One region of the Paraburkholderia sp. TE9906 genome, then DNA from elsewhere that is predicted to be linked to it. Evidence: riboswitches for the same ligand, from Rfam matches in the RefSeq annotation. Region 1 holds a riboswitch; the other holds the start of a gene.

The links. Region 1 has a riboswitch for cobalamin ahead of ACZ9H4_RS06245 (TonB-dependent receptor domain-containing protein). Riboswitches for the same ligand answer to the same signal wherever they lie in the genome.
Region 2: another riboswitch for cobalamin. It lies ahead of ACZ9H4_RS14755 (precorrin-3B synthase); the one in region 1 lies ahead of ACZ9H4_RS06245 (TonB-dependent receptor domain-containing protein).

The regions. Positions count from the first base shown of each region.
Region 1 covers NZ_JBWCCT010000002.1:518,684-525,952, reverse strand. Annotated here, with positions in the region: gene cobT (nicotinate-nucleotide--dimethylbenzimidazole phosphoribosyltransferase) at 1-288, opposite strand, end outside; gene ACZ9H4_RS06255 (ABC transporter ATP-binding protein) at 326-1,168, opposite strand; gene ACZ9H4_RS06250 (FecCD family ABC transporter permease) at 1,165-2,226, opposite strand; gene ACZ9H4_RS06245 (TonB-dependent receptor domain-containing protein) at 2,254-4,245, opposite strand; cobalamin riboswitch at 4,338-4,597, opposite strand; gene ACZ9H4_RS06240 (ATPase) at 4,805-5,161, shown strand; gene ACZ9H4_RS06235 (cell division protein ZapA) at 5,158-5,472, shown strand; RNA gene ssrS (6S RNA) at 5,564-5,745, shown strand; gene ACZ9H4_RS06225 (EVE domain-containing protein) at 5,878-6,336, shown strand; gene ACZ9H4_RS06220 (SIMPL domain-containing protein) at 6,509-7,240, shown strand.
Region 2 covers NZ_JBWCCT010000005.1:149,234-156,502, reverse strand. Annotated here, with positions in the region: gene ACZ9H4_RS14765 (cobalt-precorrin-5B (C(1))-methyltransferase) at 1-532, opposite strand, end outside; gene cbiE (precorrin-6y C5,15-methyltransferase (decarboxylating) subunit CbiE) at 532-1,950, opposite strand; cobalamin riboswitch at 2,035-2,213, shown strand; gene ACZ9H4_RS14755 (precorrin-3B synthase) at 2,295-3,962, shown strand; gene ACZ9H4_RS14750 (precorrin-8X methylmutase) at 3,955-4,581, shown strand; gene ACZ9H4_RS14745 (precorrin-2 C(20)-methyltransferase) at 4,582-5,313, shown strand; gene cobJ (precorrin-3B C(17)-methyltransferase) at 5,310-7,079, shown strand; gene ACZ9H4_RS14735 (AAA family ATPase) at 7,131-7,269, opposite strand, start outside.

The sequences.
Region 1 (7,269 bases):
GCCCGCAAGAAAGTTGGCGACCATCTGCGCAGTCACCGCTTGCGGATACGGGCTCACGCCTTCCGCGGCAATGCCGTGGTCGCCGGCGAACACGATCATCGCCGGGCGCTGCACCGTCGGCTGCGTGCTGCGCTGAATCAGGCCCATCTGCCGCGCGAGCGTTTCGAGCCGCCCCAGGCTGCCGGGCGGCTTGGTCTTGGTATCGATGATGTGTTGCAGCTCGGCGCGTAGCGTTTGATCGAGCGGTGCGACTTCGGGCAAACCGGCCGGGCGTGGCAAGGAGGTCATAAGCGTGGTCTGAAATGAGAGTGTTTGGTTCGAGCGATTATCCTGCCGATGTGTCATAACCGGCAGGCGATTCGTGACGCGCACGCGGCGCGGGAATCAGCGCCTCGTGTTCGCCGTCGCGAATCAGAATCAACGGATAGCCGAATGCGCGGCTCGTCAGCGTGGGCGTGAGCACATCATGCACCGGTCCGGCATGCACGCCGCCCGCACCGTCGAGCAACAGCGCGTGCGTCGCGAAGCGGCGTGCGAGATTCAGGTCGTGGCACGAGAACATCACGGTGCGGCGCGGCTCGCGCGTCCATGCGGCGAGCGCTTCGAGACAGTCGATCTGATGATGCAGATCGAGATGCGACAACGGTTCGTCGAGCAGCAACAACGGCGCGTCCTGACACAGCACCGCCGCGAGCGCGACGCGCTGACGTTCGCCGCCCGATAACGACAGCACGTCACGCGCGGCGAAGTCGGCGAGACCCAGCAGGTCCAGCGCGGCATGGGCGGCCACGCGATCCGCTTCGCGCTCCCAACCCCAGCCGCTCAGATGCGGAAAGCGATTCAACGTCACGATGTCGAGCACGCTCGCGCTGAACGCGTCGGGTGCGCTTTGCGGCATCAATGCGCGCCGCTGGGCGAGCGGCAACGGCGCCCAGTCGGACATGCGCACGCCATCCAGTTCGACATGGCCCGCCGCTGGGCGCAACAGACCCGCGAGCGTGGACAGCAGCGTGGTCTTGCCCGCGCCGTTCGGGCCCGCGACGCACCAGATCTCGCCCGCATGGAAGGTATGCGTGAACCCATCGAGCAAGGTGCGCGCGCCGGCACGCAAGGTCAGGCGTTGTACGCTGAGCACGGCGGGTTCGAGATTGGTATGAGCTTGCGTCATCGGCGTTTGCGCAACAGCATCCAGAGGAACACCGGCACGCCGACGATCGACGTGATCACGCCGACCGGCAATTGCGCCGGCGCAATCACGGTGCGCGCGATCAGGTCCGCGCCCATCACCGCGACGCCGCCGCCGAGCGCGGCGGCAGGCAACAGCATGCGCTGATCGTTGCCGAACGCGAGGCGCAACATATGCGGCACCACCAGACCGACGAAGCCGATGGTGCCCGCCGTCGTCACTGCGGCGGCCGCCGCGAGCGACGCCACCAGGTAGACGCGCAAACGCAGCGGCATCACCGCGACGCCTAAGGCTTGCGCAGCGGCGTCGCCACGCAGCAGCACGTTCAGGCGCGGGGCCACCGGCACGATGGCCAGCAACGCGACGGCGAGCGCAACGAGCGCGGTCCACGGCAACGCGCCGCCATTGAGGTCACCGGTCAGCCAGAACAACATGCCGCGCAAACGGCTGTCGGGCGCGAGATTGAGCAGCAGCGTGATAAGCGCGCCCCACCCCGCCGCGATCACCGCGCCGGTCAGCAGCAAACGCGGTGACGTGTCCTGCGGCTCGCCGCGCCACAACTCGCGGCGCGCGAGACCGAGCACCAGCAGGATCGATACGAAGGCGCCGGCGAATGCGCTGGCATCGACGATCCACCATGCGCTGCCGGCGATCATCGCCACCAGCGCGAAGCTCGCCGCGCCACCCGACACGCCCAATATGTACGGTTCGGCAAGCGGGTTGCGCAACAGCACCTGCAGCAGCGCGCCGGCCAACGCCAGCAACGCGCCGCATGCGAAGCCGGCCAGCGCGCGCGGCAAACGCAGCGTGCGCACGATCTCGCTGGCAAGATCCGCCGACTCGCCCGGCCACCCAGACAACCCATGCGACGGCAGCAGCGCCGCCAGCACGCGCGACGGGGCGAGCGACACACTGCCGAGCGCGAGCGACGCCATCAGCACCGCCAGCGCGAGCATCGCAAGAACGAGCCAGATGGCGGCCGCCCGTTTCGCGTTCATCACGCGCACGGCGGCCGGCATCGAACCAGGATGCCGGCTCATTCGCGCACGCTCAACGCGGCAAAGCCGTCACTGCTGCTGCCAACCGATCGTGACATACGCGCCGCGTCCCGGCGAGTTATACGAGTAGGCCGTTTCATAGTCCTTGTCGAACAGGTTCTGGATTTGCGCGGTCACGTACCACGCTTTCGTGATGTTGTAGCGCGCCGACAGATTCACGACGCCGTAGCCCCCGAGCTTGCCGCTGCTGTCCTCGCGCGGGCCGCTCACGATCCACTCGCCGCCGACGCGCCATCCCGCGATGCCGCGATTCACAGTGAGCGAGCCGAATCGCCGCGCGCGCCGCACGAGGTCGACATCGTTGTCGAGGTCGACGGGATTTTGCAGCGTCAGCGACGCGCGCACGTCCGTCTCGCCGACATGTCCGCTCCACGATCCTTCGAGCCCCTGCACTTTCGCACGGCCGACGTTCTCGGCCAGATAGATGCCGGGCGTCACCTGCGCGTAGTCGATCAGATTCGAATAGCGCGTCTGGAATACGCTCAGACGCATCACGCCGAGCGCGTTCGACGCGTACTGCAACGCCGCTTCGAGCGAATGACTGTGCTCGGGCTGGATCGACGGATTGCCGCTGATCGGATAGTAGAGATCGTCGAAACTCGGCGCGCGAAACGAATCCGAATAGCTTGCGGTTGCCTTCCAGTGTTCGGTGATGTCGAAACCGTAGCCGAGATAGTAACTGTTCGCCCCGCCGAAATCGGAATACTGGTCGTGCCGTACGTTGGCCTGAAACTGGTTGCGCCCGAAACGTCCCGTGTAGCCGATGAAGCCCGAATCCACATGACGATCCGGCGCCGCGAACGTATCGGAGTCGAGGCTCTGATCGAGATGCTCGTAGCCCACCTGCAGTTTCTGCCGCGCGGCGAACGCGAAATCGTTCTGCCAGGTGTACTGCCGATTGTCGGTATCGAAGCGGCCGTTGTAGATGCCGTTGGTCTTCGACACGCTGCGGTCGTCGCCTTCGGAGACGATGAAGTGCGTGGTCCACCAGTCGGTCAGCTTGCCGTTCGCGAACACCGACGCCTGGCGCACCTTGCTGTACAGGTTGTTCAGATCGGTCGGCACGCCGTACGCGTTGTCGTAGCTGTTATTGCCGTTCGACTGGAAATAGTTGACGCCCGCGTCCCAGCGGTCGTTGAACTTGTGACGCAACGACCCCGTGACGCTCTCGTTCAGATAGCCGTTCGCATTCGGATTGGCGCCGGGCGCCTGTTGCGGATTGAGCGATGAAAAGCCGTCGTCCTTCGAACGCGCGAGCGAGAGGCTGAAGGTCGTGCGGCCGTCTTTGTCGAGTGCGCCGTTCACGCCTGCCTGCTGCGTTTGCGTGTGATAGCTGCCGTAGCCCACCGAAAAGTTGAAACGCGGCGGATGATCGCCGCCCTCTTTCGTGAACACCTGCACCACGCCGCCGATCGCGCCCGAACCGTATAACGCGGAGACGTTGCCGTTCACCACTTCGACATGATCGATCTGGTCGAGCGGAATCTGCGCGAGTTGCGGCGCACCGAGACTCACCGAGTCGACGCGCACGCCGTCGATCAGCAATAGCGATTGCGTCGACGATGCTCCGCGCAAATAGACGCTCGTCGTCGAACCTGGCCCGCCTGTGCGCGAGATTTGCGCACCGGGCGCGAGTTGCAGGAGGCCGGGCAGGTCGGTCGCGGTGGTATCGGCGAGATCCTGCTGATCGAACAGCGAGGTCTGCGGGATCGCGTCCGCGAGCGCTTGCGGCCCGCGCTCCGCGGTCACGACGACTGGTGACAACACGGCGGGCGTGGCATTCTGCGCGGCGGCGTTCGCCTGTGCGTTGGTTTTTGCACTGGCATCGGAGGCGGACGAAGGCTGAGCCGACAAAGGCGCCGCGGAGGTGGCCGAAGCGCCGGCCGAAGCAGCAGACGAACCGGCGGACGAACCCGGCGACGAGTCCGCGGTTTGCGCGTGCACGACGAGCGGCAAGCCCGCAAAAGCAAGCAGCGTCGCGCGGGCGATGGGGGACAGCATGGGATGACGATTCCTGTGGATAGCTCGCGCGGCCCGCTTCCCCGCAGGCCGATGCATAACGAAGCGCCCGCGCTTTCTTGCATTTCGCGGGGGACGTGCCTCTCCCTCTGGCCGGTATCCGGGCTAACGACACATCGATCCCGCCTTCCCACGCGTAACGCGCAGTGGCACACTCGCATGTTGAACTTTCAGACACGCGATCAGGACCGACCTGCATGACGAATGCGGTCGCTTACCGTTGCGGGGGCAGCGCAGGTTCGCGCGTTCAGTTCGATGAGTGGCGCGCCCTGCTTCCCGTTTAACTGCGCGCACTGTGAACAGCGGCGCGGGCACCAGAGTGCCGGCAGTTTAGGAGCGCCCTCGACGTGCGTCAAGAAAGGTCAAACCGGGCGCAATCCGTTCTGTTAAGTGCAGGTTATTGTCCGATGGGCGAGTACTTTTTCATCATATGGTCGGGAAAAGCCTGCACATAGCGATGTTGTTACGTCTCGAAACGAGACAATTGTCGGAACCTGCAATATTCCGCGCTAAAATGCGATGTCTTTAGAGGACGCAGCACATGCTCACCGAACTCGAATCACTCTCACAGAATATCGGCAAGCTGATTGCGATCAGCCAGCGCCACAATGAAGCGCGGCTCGCGCTCGAAGATCAACTCGCCCAATCGCGTGCCGAACTGGATGCCACGCGCACGGAACTTGCGCTGCTGCGCGAGGAGCGCGATGCACTGCAAGCGGAGCGCGACACGCTGTCCGCCAAGATCGACGACGCTCAGGTGCGCCTGAATGCGATTCTCGAGAAACTGCCGCGGGCTCGCGCGAGCAGCGAGCCTGACAACCAGCTCGATCTGCTCGAGCCGGTTCAGGACGCTGCCGACGCGCAGAGCGAGGTTACCCGCCACGGAGAAAACGCATGACCGCCAAGCAGATCGAAGTATCGATTCTCGACGTGCCCTATCGCCTTGCATGCTCGCCGGAAACGGAAGGCGCGCTGCTCGAAGCGGTGGCACGCGTCGACGCCGAAATGTCGAAGATCCGCAATAACAGCAACGTGCGCGGCACGGATCGCATTGCTGTCATGGCTGCGCTGTCGCTGGCATCGGAACTGCTTAGGCTGCAATCGAGCGTACGACACGGAGAAGCATTTCCCGCTGAGGAAATCCGGCGTACAATGCAGCAAATGAACGAACAACTGGGTACTGTGATTCAGCAGTACAGCATGCAGTAAGTATCGGCCGGTCCTGAGATCTGCCGCGAATTCAAACAAAGCGAAGTCTCCGCAAACGTTTGAGTTCTATCGTTTAAGTTTCATCGGTTTAGCTTCCCTGCCTGGTTCGCCAAGGTCATATATTCCTTGAACCAATGCCATGTGCACGGTTGCGGAAATTTGTAGCACGGGCGTGCGCGTCACTCTGTCTGATGTACCCGAAGTGTTGCTAACTGCGACCAATTCTGAACCCCCGGTTCAGGATGCCGGCCTAGCGGCTAAGGCGGGGACCTTATCTAGAACGGCATCGGACTTCGGTTCGATGCCGTTTTTCTTTGTGCGTCCGCTGGCGTGTCTGTGGGTGCGCCTCGCCTCACAGGTTTCGATTTTTTCACGTCGTCCAACCTTTAACGTTCAATTCGATTCATGCGCTACTGGCTAATGAAGTCCGAACCGGACGAGGCGAGCATCGACCATCTCGCCCACGCACCACACCGCACGCTGCCGTGGACCGGCGTGCGCAACTATCAGGCGCGCAACTTCATGCGCGACATGATGCAGGTCGGCGACGGCGTGCTGTTCTATCACTCGAGCTGCCCTGAACCCGGCATTGCGGGGCTCGCGCAAGTGTCGTCCACCGCGTATCCTGACCCGACCCAGTTCGATAAAGAGAGTCCGTACTACGACGCGAAGTCGTCGCAGGAAACGCCTCGCTGGCTGCTGGTCGACGTGGTGTTCAAGAAGAAAATCCCGCTGATTCCGCTGGCCGCGCTGCGCGAGCATCCGGAACTGCAGGACATGCGCGTGCTCGCCAAAGGCAATCGCCTGTCGATCACGCCCGTGACCGAAGCCGAATGGCGCTTCATCACCACACGGCTCGCCTGAAGGCTCGCTCACTTCGACGCGCCGTCGCCCCTGACAGGCAACGTCAATTAGGGAACCAAGCTCCGGTTACGAGCGCCTAACAGGCGCACAAACGCGCCCGCAAACGTCATGCCACCACTGCGTGGCGTTCGCGCCAATCGTGCACAACCCTGTTCAAGCAAGGAGTCCAGCAATGTCGAAAAAAACCGCACGGGCACTCGCACTCGCTCTCGTCTGCACCGCGCCTGTCGCGCTCGCGCTCACCCCGGCCATGGCCCGCGCGCAAGGCGTCATGCAGGCCCAGCCATCGGGCGTGCTGTCGCTGAACGCTCAGGCCAGCGCGGAAATTCCGCAGGACGTCGTCGATATCACGCTGTTTTACGAGCAGGAAGCGAGCGACCCCTCCGCGCTCACGGCCACGCTGAATCAGCGCGCCGACGCGGCGTTGCAGAAGGCGCGAGGCGTGAGCGGCGTGACGGCCCGCACGGGTTCGTTCGCCATCTTCCCCTCCACCGATCGTGACGGGCGTATTTCCGCGTGGCGCGGCCGCACGGAGGTCGTGCTCGAATCGCATGACTTCGCCGCGGCGTCGAAGCTCGCGGGACAAATGGCCTCGGTCATGCAGGTCGGCAACGTGCAGTTCTCGCTGTCGCCGGAAGCGCAACGCGCCGCCGAGCAGAAGCTCACCGGCGAAGCGATCCGGTCGTTCCGCGATCAGGCCGCGTCGTCGGCGCAGGCATTTGGCTTCAGCGGCTATTCGATTCGCGAGGTCAACGTGAATCACAGCGGCGTGATGCCCCGTCCGATGATGATGATGAGCGCGCGCGCCATGAGCGCCGACGCGAAGACGATGGCGCCGATGCCGCTCGAAGGCGGCACGTCGACGGTGACGGTCAACGTATCGGGCTCGGTGCAGATGAAGTAACGCTAGCGCGCGGCCGCGTTTGCGCGCTC
Region 2 (7,269 bases), on a different contig from region 1:
GGCCGCCGAGTATGCCTAAGCGCGGGTTCATCGTTTTCAGCGCGAGCTCTTCGCCGCCTTCAACGCCAATCGTCACCTCGAAGCCGCCGCGATACGCGTGCTCGGCCGCGAGGTCGGTCAGATGGTCGGTCATCATTTTGCGCGGGACGGGATTGATCGCCGGCTCGCCGACCGGCAGCGTGAGGCCCGCGCGCGTCACCGTGCCGACGCCCGGTCCGGCGCGAAAAACGACCTCCGGCTCGGGGATCAGGCGCACGCGAGCGAACACGAGCGCGCCGTGGGTCACGTCGGGGTCGTCGCCGGCATCCTTGATGGTGCCTGCTTCGGCGCCGTCAGCGCCGGCGGCGAGCAGGCGGCAGAACACGAGCGGCATCGGCACATGCTGGCCTTTCGGCAACACGATCTCCGCGACCTCGCTGACCACGCCCGCGAGCAGCAGACGCGCCGCCGCGAGCGACGTCGCCGTGGCGCAACTGCCGGTCGTGTAGCCGCTACGCAGCGGCGCGGCGTGTTCGGGGGATTCTTCGCGCATTACGGTTGGCGGGGTGAAGCGGAGTGATGGGCGGTGGTGCTGTTCGTGCTGTTCGTGCTGTTCGTGCTGTTCGTATTGCTCGTATTGCTCGTATTGCTCGTGCCGCTCGTGCCGCTCGTGCCGCTCGTGCCGTCTCCGGCGTTCGCACCATTCATGGCAATTTCACCGCCGCCACTCTCCGTTGCCCGCACGCCGTTTGCCTCGCCGTTGCCGCGAGCCGCTTTGGTCACTTCGAGCAACGTGATCGGCAACGCCTGCCGCCACGTATCGAAGCCGCCGAGCGGTTGCGCGTCCGCGAGCGCGATACGCGTGAGCGTGCCGCCATACCGCTCGCGCCACGCAACCAGCGCCGCCTCGCCCTGCAACGTGACTGCATTGGCCACCAGCCGTCCACCGTCGCGCAAACGCGCCCAACACGCGTCCAGCACACCCGGCACCGTCACCCCGCCGCCGATGAACACCGCATCCGGCACCGGCAAGCCATCCAGCGCAGCAGGCGCGCGGCCCGCGACGAGTTGCAGCCCAGGCACGCCCAGCGCGTCGCGGTTGTGTTCGATGAAGCCCTGTCGCTCCACACGCGCTTCGATCGCGATCGCGCGGCAAGCGGGATGCGCGCGCATCCATTCGATACCGATCGAACCGCTGCCCGCGCCCACGTCCCACAGCAATTCGCCGGGCGTCGGCGCGAGGCGCGCGAGCGTGATCGCGCGCACGTCGCGCTTGGTCAACTGGCCGTCGTGACGGAATGCCTCGTCGGGCAAGCCGCAGGTCAGCGGCAAACGCGGCGCGCCCACCGTCGCCCGGCATTCGAGCGCGATCAGATTCAGCGCGGCCAACTCGCCCGCGCTCCACTGATCCGCACGAGCGTCGATGCGGCGCTCGCGTTCGCCGCCAAGATGTTCGAGCACGCTCATCCGCGTCGCGCCGAAGCCGCGTGCGTTCAGCACGCCGGCGAGCGTCGCGGGCGTGTGCCCGTCCGCGCTCAGCACGAACACGCGCGCGCCGTCGTGCAGATACGCATTCAGCGTCGCCAACGGACGGCCCACCAGCGACACTGTCGCGACGTCCTGCAACGGCCAGCCGAGCCGCGCGGCCGCGAGCGACAACGACGACGGCGCAGGCAGCACGCGCAACTCTTGCGCAGGCAACTGCCGGGCCAGCATCGCGCCGACGCCGAACAGCATCGGATCGCCGCTCGCCAGCACGCACACGGCGCCGTCGCGTTCGGCGAGCAGCGGCGCGAGATCGAACGGACGCGGCCACGCGGCGCGGCGCGCGGCGAGGCGCGCGGGCAGCATCGCCAGATGACGCTCGCCGCCGTACACCACCGACGCCGTCAGCAACGCACGCCGCGCGGGCCGCCCCAAACCGGCGAAGCCGTCATCGCCAATGCCCACCACGGTCAGCCACGCCGGCATGCCACCATCCTCATTCTGTGTCTTCAATCAATGCGCCGCGCCACGCCGGTCAAAGCGTCCAGCCTCGTTGCGCGGTTCGAAAAAAGGCATAATACAGCCGCCGGTGCCCTTCGGGGCCGAAGAGGGAACACAGTGCCACTGTGGCTGCCCCCGCAACTGTATGCAGCGAGTCCGCCTGCGCTACGCGCCACTGGTTTGACCGGGAAGGCTGCGGTGGACGATGACCTGCCAGCCAGGAGACCTGCCGGCGAGACTGTTCGTGCCAGCCAACATCGGGCGGGGTGTACCGATGCCGCAGCAATCCGCCTTGCGGCTTGCTCGGGCCGTCGCGCGACGCTAAACCGGTGTCCGTCTTGACTCAAGCTTCGCCCTCCACTGCCTTGCTCCACGCGGCTTCGACGCCGCGGCCATCGGCATGTCCGGGGCTGCTGCGCATCGTCGCCGCGCGTGATGGTGGCATCTGCCGGATCAAGCTGCCGGGCGGCGAGTTGAATGCGGACGAGGCGCAAGTGATTGCCGATGCGAGCACGCGGCACGCGGCGGGCGTGATCGAGTTGACCAATCGGGCGAACCTGCAGGTGCGTGGCGTGCGCGCGGGGCACGAAGCGGCGTTGATCGCGGCGCTGGTCGAGGCCGGGCTTGGGCCGATGACGATGCCTCGGCCAGGCGCGAACGCGGCCGACGTGGCGAACACCGCTACGGCGAGTGGCGCGGACCCAGCAGGTGCAAAGCACGCAAACCACGCTTCGAATGCCGTCGTCATGAGCGCCGCGGACGACGTGCGCAACGTGATGATCAGCCCCGCTGCGGGACGCGATCCGTTTGCGTTGATCGACACCACACCGCTATGCGCGGAGTTGCTCACGCTGCTGCAAAGCGAAATGCGCTTTGCGGCGCTGTCGCCGAAATTCGCGCTGCTGCTGGATGGCGGCGAGCGTCTGGCGAGGGTCGATCATCCACACGATGTGTGGCTCGCGGCGACTTTGAGCCATGATGGTGTGCGGTTCGTGTTCGGTTTCGCCGGGTGTCCGGGTGTCGAGGCGCAGGAGAACGCAAACGCGGTTACGTGCGACGATGCAGGTGCAGGTGCAAAAGCTGACGCGGCTACGAACGCGCGAACCCATGCGGCCGCGGGTGTTGTCGTTCCTGTCCCTCCGCTCCCGGCCACGCCGACCGGCAACACGACCACGCGCATCTCACGCGCCGACTCCTCCGCGCACACTCACAGCCACCCCCCCCTGGCCGCCGTCCTCCCCTCGCAAGTCCCCGCGCTCGTGCGCGCGCTGCTGCATACGTTCCTCGACCTCGCACCAGCCGACGCCCTCCGCATGCGCGACCTGCTCGCCACGCATTCCGCCGACGCACTGTTGCAGCACGCCCAACGCTACGTCGACTTCCCGCTGTCACGCGACGCCTCGCTCACCGAATGGCGCCGCAGCACCACAGCCGATGCCGCGCTCCGTCTCGGCGCCCACGCTCAACGCGAAACCGGCATGTGGCACGTGGGCGGCCAGCCGCCGCTCGGCCGCCTCGACGCCGCCACGCTGCACGGCCTCGCCGCGCTCGCGCAACGCCACGGCAACGGCACGCTGCGCGCGACGCCCTGGCAAAGCGTGCTGCTGCCCGACATTCCGACGCACGCACTGCCCGTCGCGCTGGCCGAACTGAACGCCCTGGGCCTCGCCTGCGATGCCGCACAACCCATCACGCGTTTGATCGCGTGCGCCGGTTCGAGCGGTTGCGCCAAAGGCCTCGCCGACACCAAAGCCGACGCGCTGCGCCTCGCCGCCCTGCTGCCCGCCGACGTCGACGTGCACCTGAGCGGCTGCACGCGCTCGTGCGCCGCCGCGCATTGCGCGCCGTACACGCTGCTGGCCGCCGCCCCCGGCCTCTATGACCTTTATCGACGCGACGGCCGAGCCGGCTTCGGCCACTGCGTCGCGCACCAACTGACGATCGCACAGGCCGCCGATACGCTCGAACGCCTCGCCCGGAGTAACACAGATGCTTGATTACATTCGCGACGGTCAGGAGATCTATCGCCAATCTTTCGCGACGATCCGCGCGGAAGCCGACCTGTCGCGCATCCCCGCCGACCTCGAAAAACTCGCGGTGCGCGTGATCCACGCGTGCGGGATGGTCGACGTGATCGACGCGCTGCAGTTTTCCGCGCACGCGGGCACCGCGGGCCGCACGGCGCTCGCGCAAGGCGCGCCGATTCTGTGCGACGCCGGCATGGTCGCGCAGGGCATCACGCGCGCGCGACTGCCCGCAAACAACGACGTGATCTGCACGCTCACGCATCCGGACGTGCCGGCGCTCGCGCGCGAACTCGGCAATACGCGCTCGGCCGCCGCGCTCGAATTGTGGCGTCCGCAACTCGCCGGTAGTGTCGTCGTGATCGGCAATGCGCCGACCGCGCTGTTCCATCTGCTCGACATGCTCGATGCCGGCGCGCCGAAACCCGCGTTGATTCTCGGCTTTCCGGTGGGCTTCGTCGGCGCGGCCGAATCGAAAGCGATGCTCGCCGGGGACAGCCGCGGCGTGCCCTACGTGGTGGTGCATGGCCGGCGCGGCGGCAGCGCGATGGCCGCTGCCGCCGTCAACGCACTGGCGACGGAGGTCGAATAAATGAGCGCGCAAGGACGACTGTTCGGACTCGGCGTCGGCCCCGGCGACCCGGAACTCATCACGCTGAAGGCGCTGCGCTTGCTGAAGGCCGCGCCGGTGGTCGCGTACTTCGTCGCGAAGGGGAAGAAAGGCAACGCGTTCGGCATTATCGAGGCGCATTTGCATGAGGCTCAGGCCCATCTGCCGCTCATCTATCCGGTCACGACCGAAGCGCTCGAACCACCGCTCTCGTACGAGGCGATCATCGCCGACTTCTACGACACCGCCGCCGAGATCGTCGCCGGTCATCTCGATGCGGGCCGCGACGTCGCCGTGATCTGCGAAGGCGATCCGTTCTTTTACGGCTCGTACATGTATCTGCACGATCGGCTCGCGGCGCGCTACGAGAGCGAAGTGGTGCCCGGCGTGTGCTCGATGCTCGGCGGCGCGGCGGTGCTCGGCGCGCCGCTCGTGTATCGCAATCAAAGTCTGTCGGTGCTCTCGGGCGTGCTGCCCGAGGACGAATTGCGCCGCCGTCTCGCCGATGCCGACGCCGCCGTCGTGATGAAGCTCGGCCGCAATTTCGACAAGGTGCGGCGCGTGCTCGGCGAACTCGGCCTCGCGCAGCGCGCGCTGTACGTCGAACGCGCGACGATGGGCAATCAACGCATCGTGCCGCTCGCCGAAGTCGATCCGATGGCGTCGCCGTATTTTTCGCTGCTGGTCGTGCCGGGGGAAAAATGGCAAGGATGAGCGCGCCCGCGATCGTGATTCTCGGCGCGGGGGCGTTGGACACGGCGCGAAGGATTCAGGCGTTGTATGCCGAGGGTGCGGCCGGTGTGGATCGCCCCGCTGGCGCAGGCTGCCAGGTGCACGGCTTGCAGGGACGCGTCGAAGCCGACGTGTCCTACACCGAACTCGGCGCGCATCTGCGTGATCTGTATGCGCGTGGCACGCCGATCGTCGCGTTGTGCGCGGCCGGTATCGTGATTCGCTGCGTCGCGCCGTTGCTGTCGAACAAGGGCGTCGAGCCGCCGGTGCTCGCCGTCGCCGAGGACGGCAGCGCGGTCGTGCCGTTGCTCGGCGGACTGACCGGCGCCAACGTGATGGCGCGCGAGATCGCCGCCGCATTGGCCGTGCCGCCTGCGATTACGACGAGCGGCGAGTTGCGCTTCGGCACCTGCGTACTCAATCCGCCCGAGGGCTACATGCTGGCCGATATCGGGCAAGGCAAGCGTTTCGTCTCGGATCTGCTGGCGGGGGAAAGCACGCGCATCGAAGGCGACGCGCCTTGGCTCGATGATGTGCAATTGCCCCGCTCCGCTTCGGCGCGGCTCGCGATTCGCGTGACGCCGCGCGCGTGGGATGGGCGTGAGGATGAACTGGTGATTCATCCGCGTTGTGTGGTCGCGGCGGTGAGGGGTGCGGGTGCGGGTGCGGGTGCGGGTGCGGGTGCGGGTGCCGAGATCGTCGCCTGTGTGCGTAAGGCGCTCGATGCACACGGTCTCGCGCCGCTGTCGCTTGCCGCGTTGCTCGCCTCGCCGGACGACATGACGGACCCGTCGCTTGCCGAAGCCGCCGCCAGTTTCAACGTACCGTTGCGCTTCGCGCAAACCCGTCCCGAAGTTGGCGAGCCGCCAGCCAACCTGTTAAACGCCGCACTGCGCATCCCCCACGAAACGCTGCACGACGACATTGCCTCAGGCGTTGCGCTGGCATTGGCGCCCCTCGCCATCGACCCCGCCGCGATTGGCCGCGCACGCGGCCGTCTGACGGTGATCGGCCTCGGCCCTGGCCGCGCCGATCTGATGGTGCCCGCCGCCCGCACGGCGCTCGACGAAGCCACCGATATTCTCGGCTACGACACCTACGTGAAAATGGCCGGTCCGTTGCGCGCCGGTCAACGCGTGCACGGCACCGACAATCGCGAGGAAATGCAACGCGCGCAGCACGCGTTCGAACTGGCGAGCGAAGGACGGTCGGTGGTGATGGTGTCGTCGGGTGATCCTGGCGTGTTCGCGATGGCGGCCGCGGTGCTCGAAGCGCTCGAAGCATCGCAAGACGCAGCATGGGCTGCGGTCGAACTGGCGATCGTGCCGGGCGTATCGGCAGCACTCGCGACCGCCGCGCAAGCGGGAGCACCGCTCGGTCACGATTTCTGCATGCTGTCGCTGTCCGATAACCTGAAGTCGTGGACGATCATCGAAACACGTCTGCGGCACGCGGCCGAAGCCGATCTGGTGATGGCGTTCTATAACCCGATTTCCCGCGCGCGTCCGTGGCAACTGGACAAAGCGCTGGACATCGTGCGGGAATATCGCACGGCCTCGACCCAGGTGGTGCTGGGGCGGGATATCGGCCGGCCTGGTGGGACGCTGCGCACGCTCACGCTGGGTGAACTGCGTTCGTCCGATGTGGATATGCGGACGATGGTGATCGTGGGGTCGTCGATGACGCGGAGGTTTGGAAGTGGTATCGACGGTGCCAGGTGGGTCTACACGCCGCGCTGGTACGAGTGAGTCGGCACGCGCCGGCTCACTCTTTCCCAACACGACGTAACGCGTCGTACGCTACCCCCCCACCCTCAAATCCCCAATCGCCCTCTGCCTCACCCCCAGGTCATCCCACAACTCCGGATGACATGTGAACACCAGAATCTGATGCCGCGTCGCCGCATCGATCAACGCGCGCTTGATCGCATCACGCCGC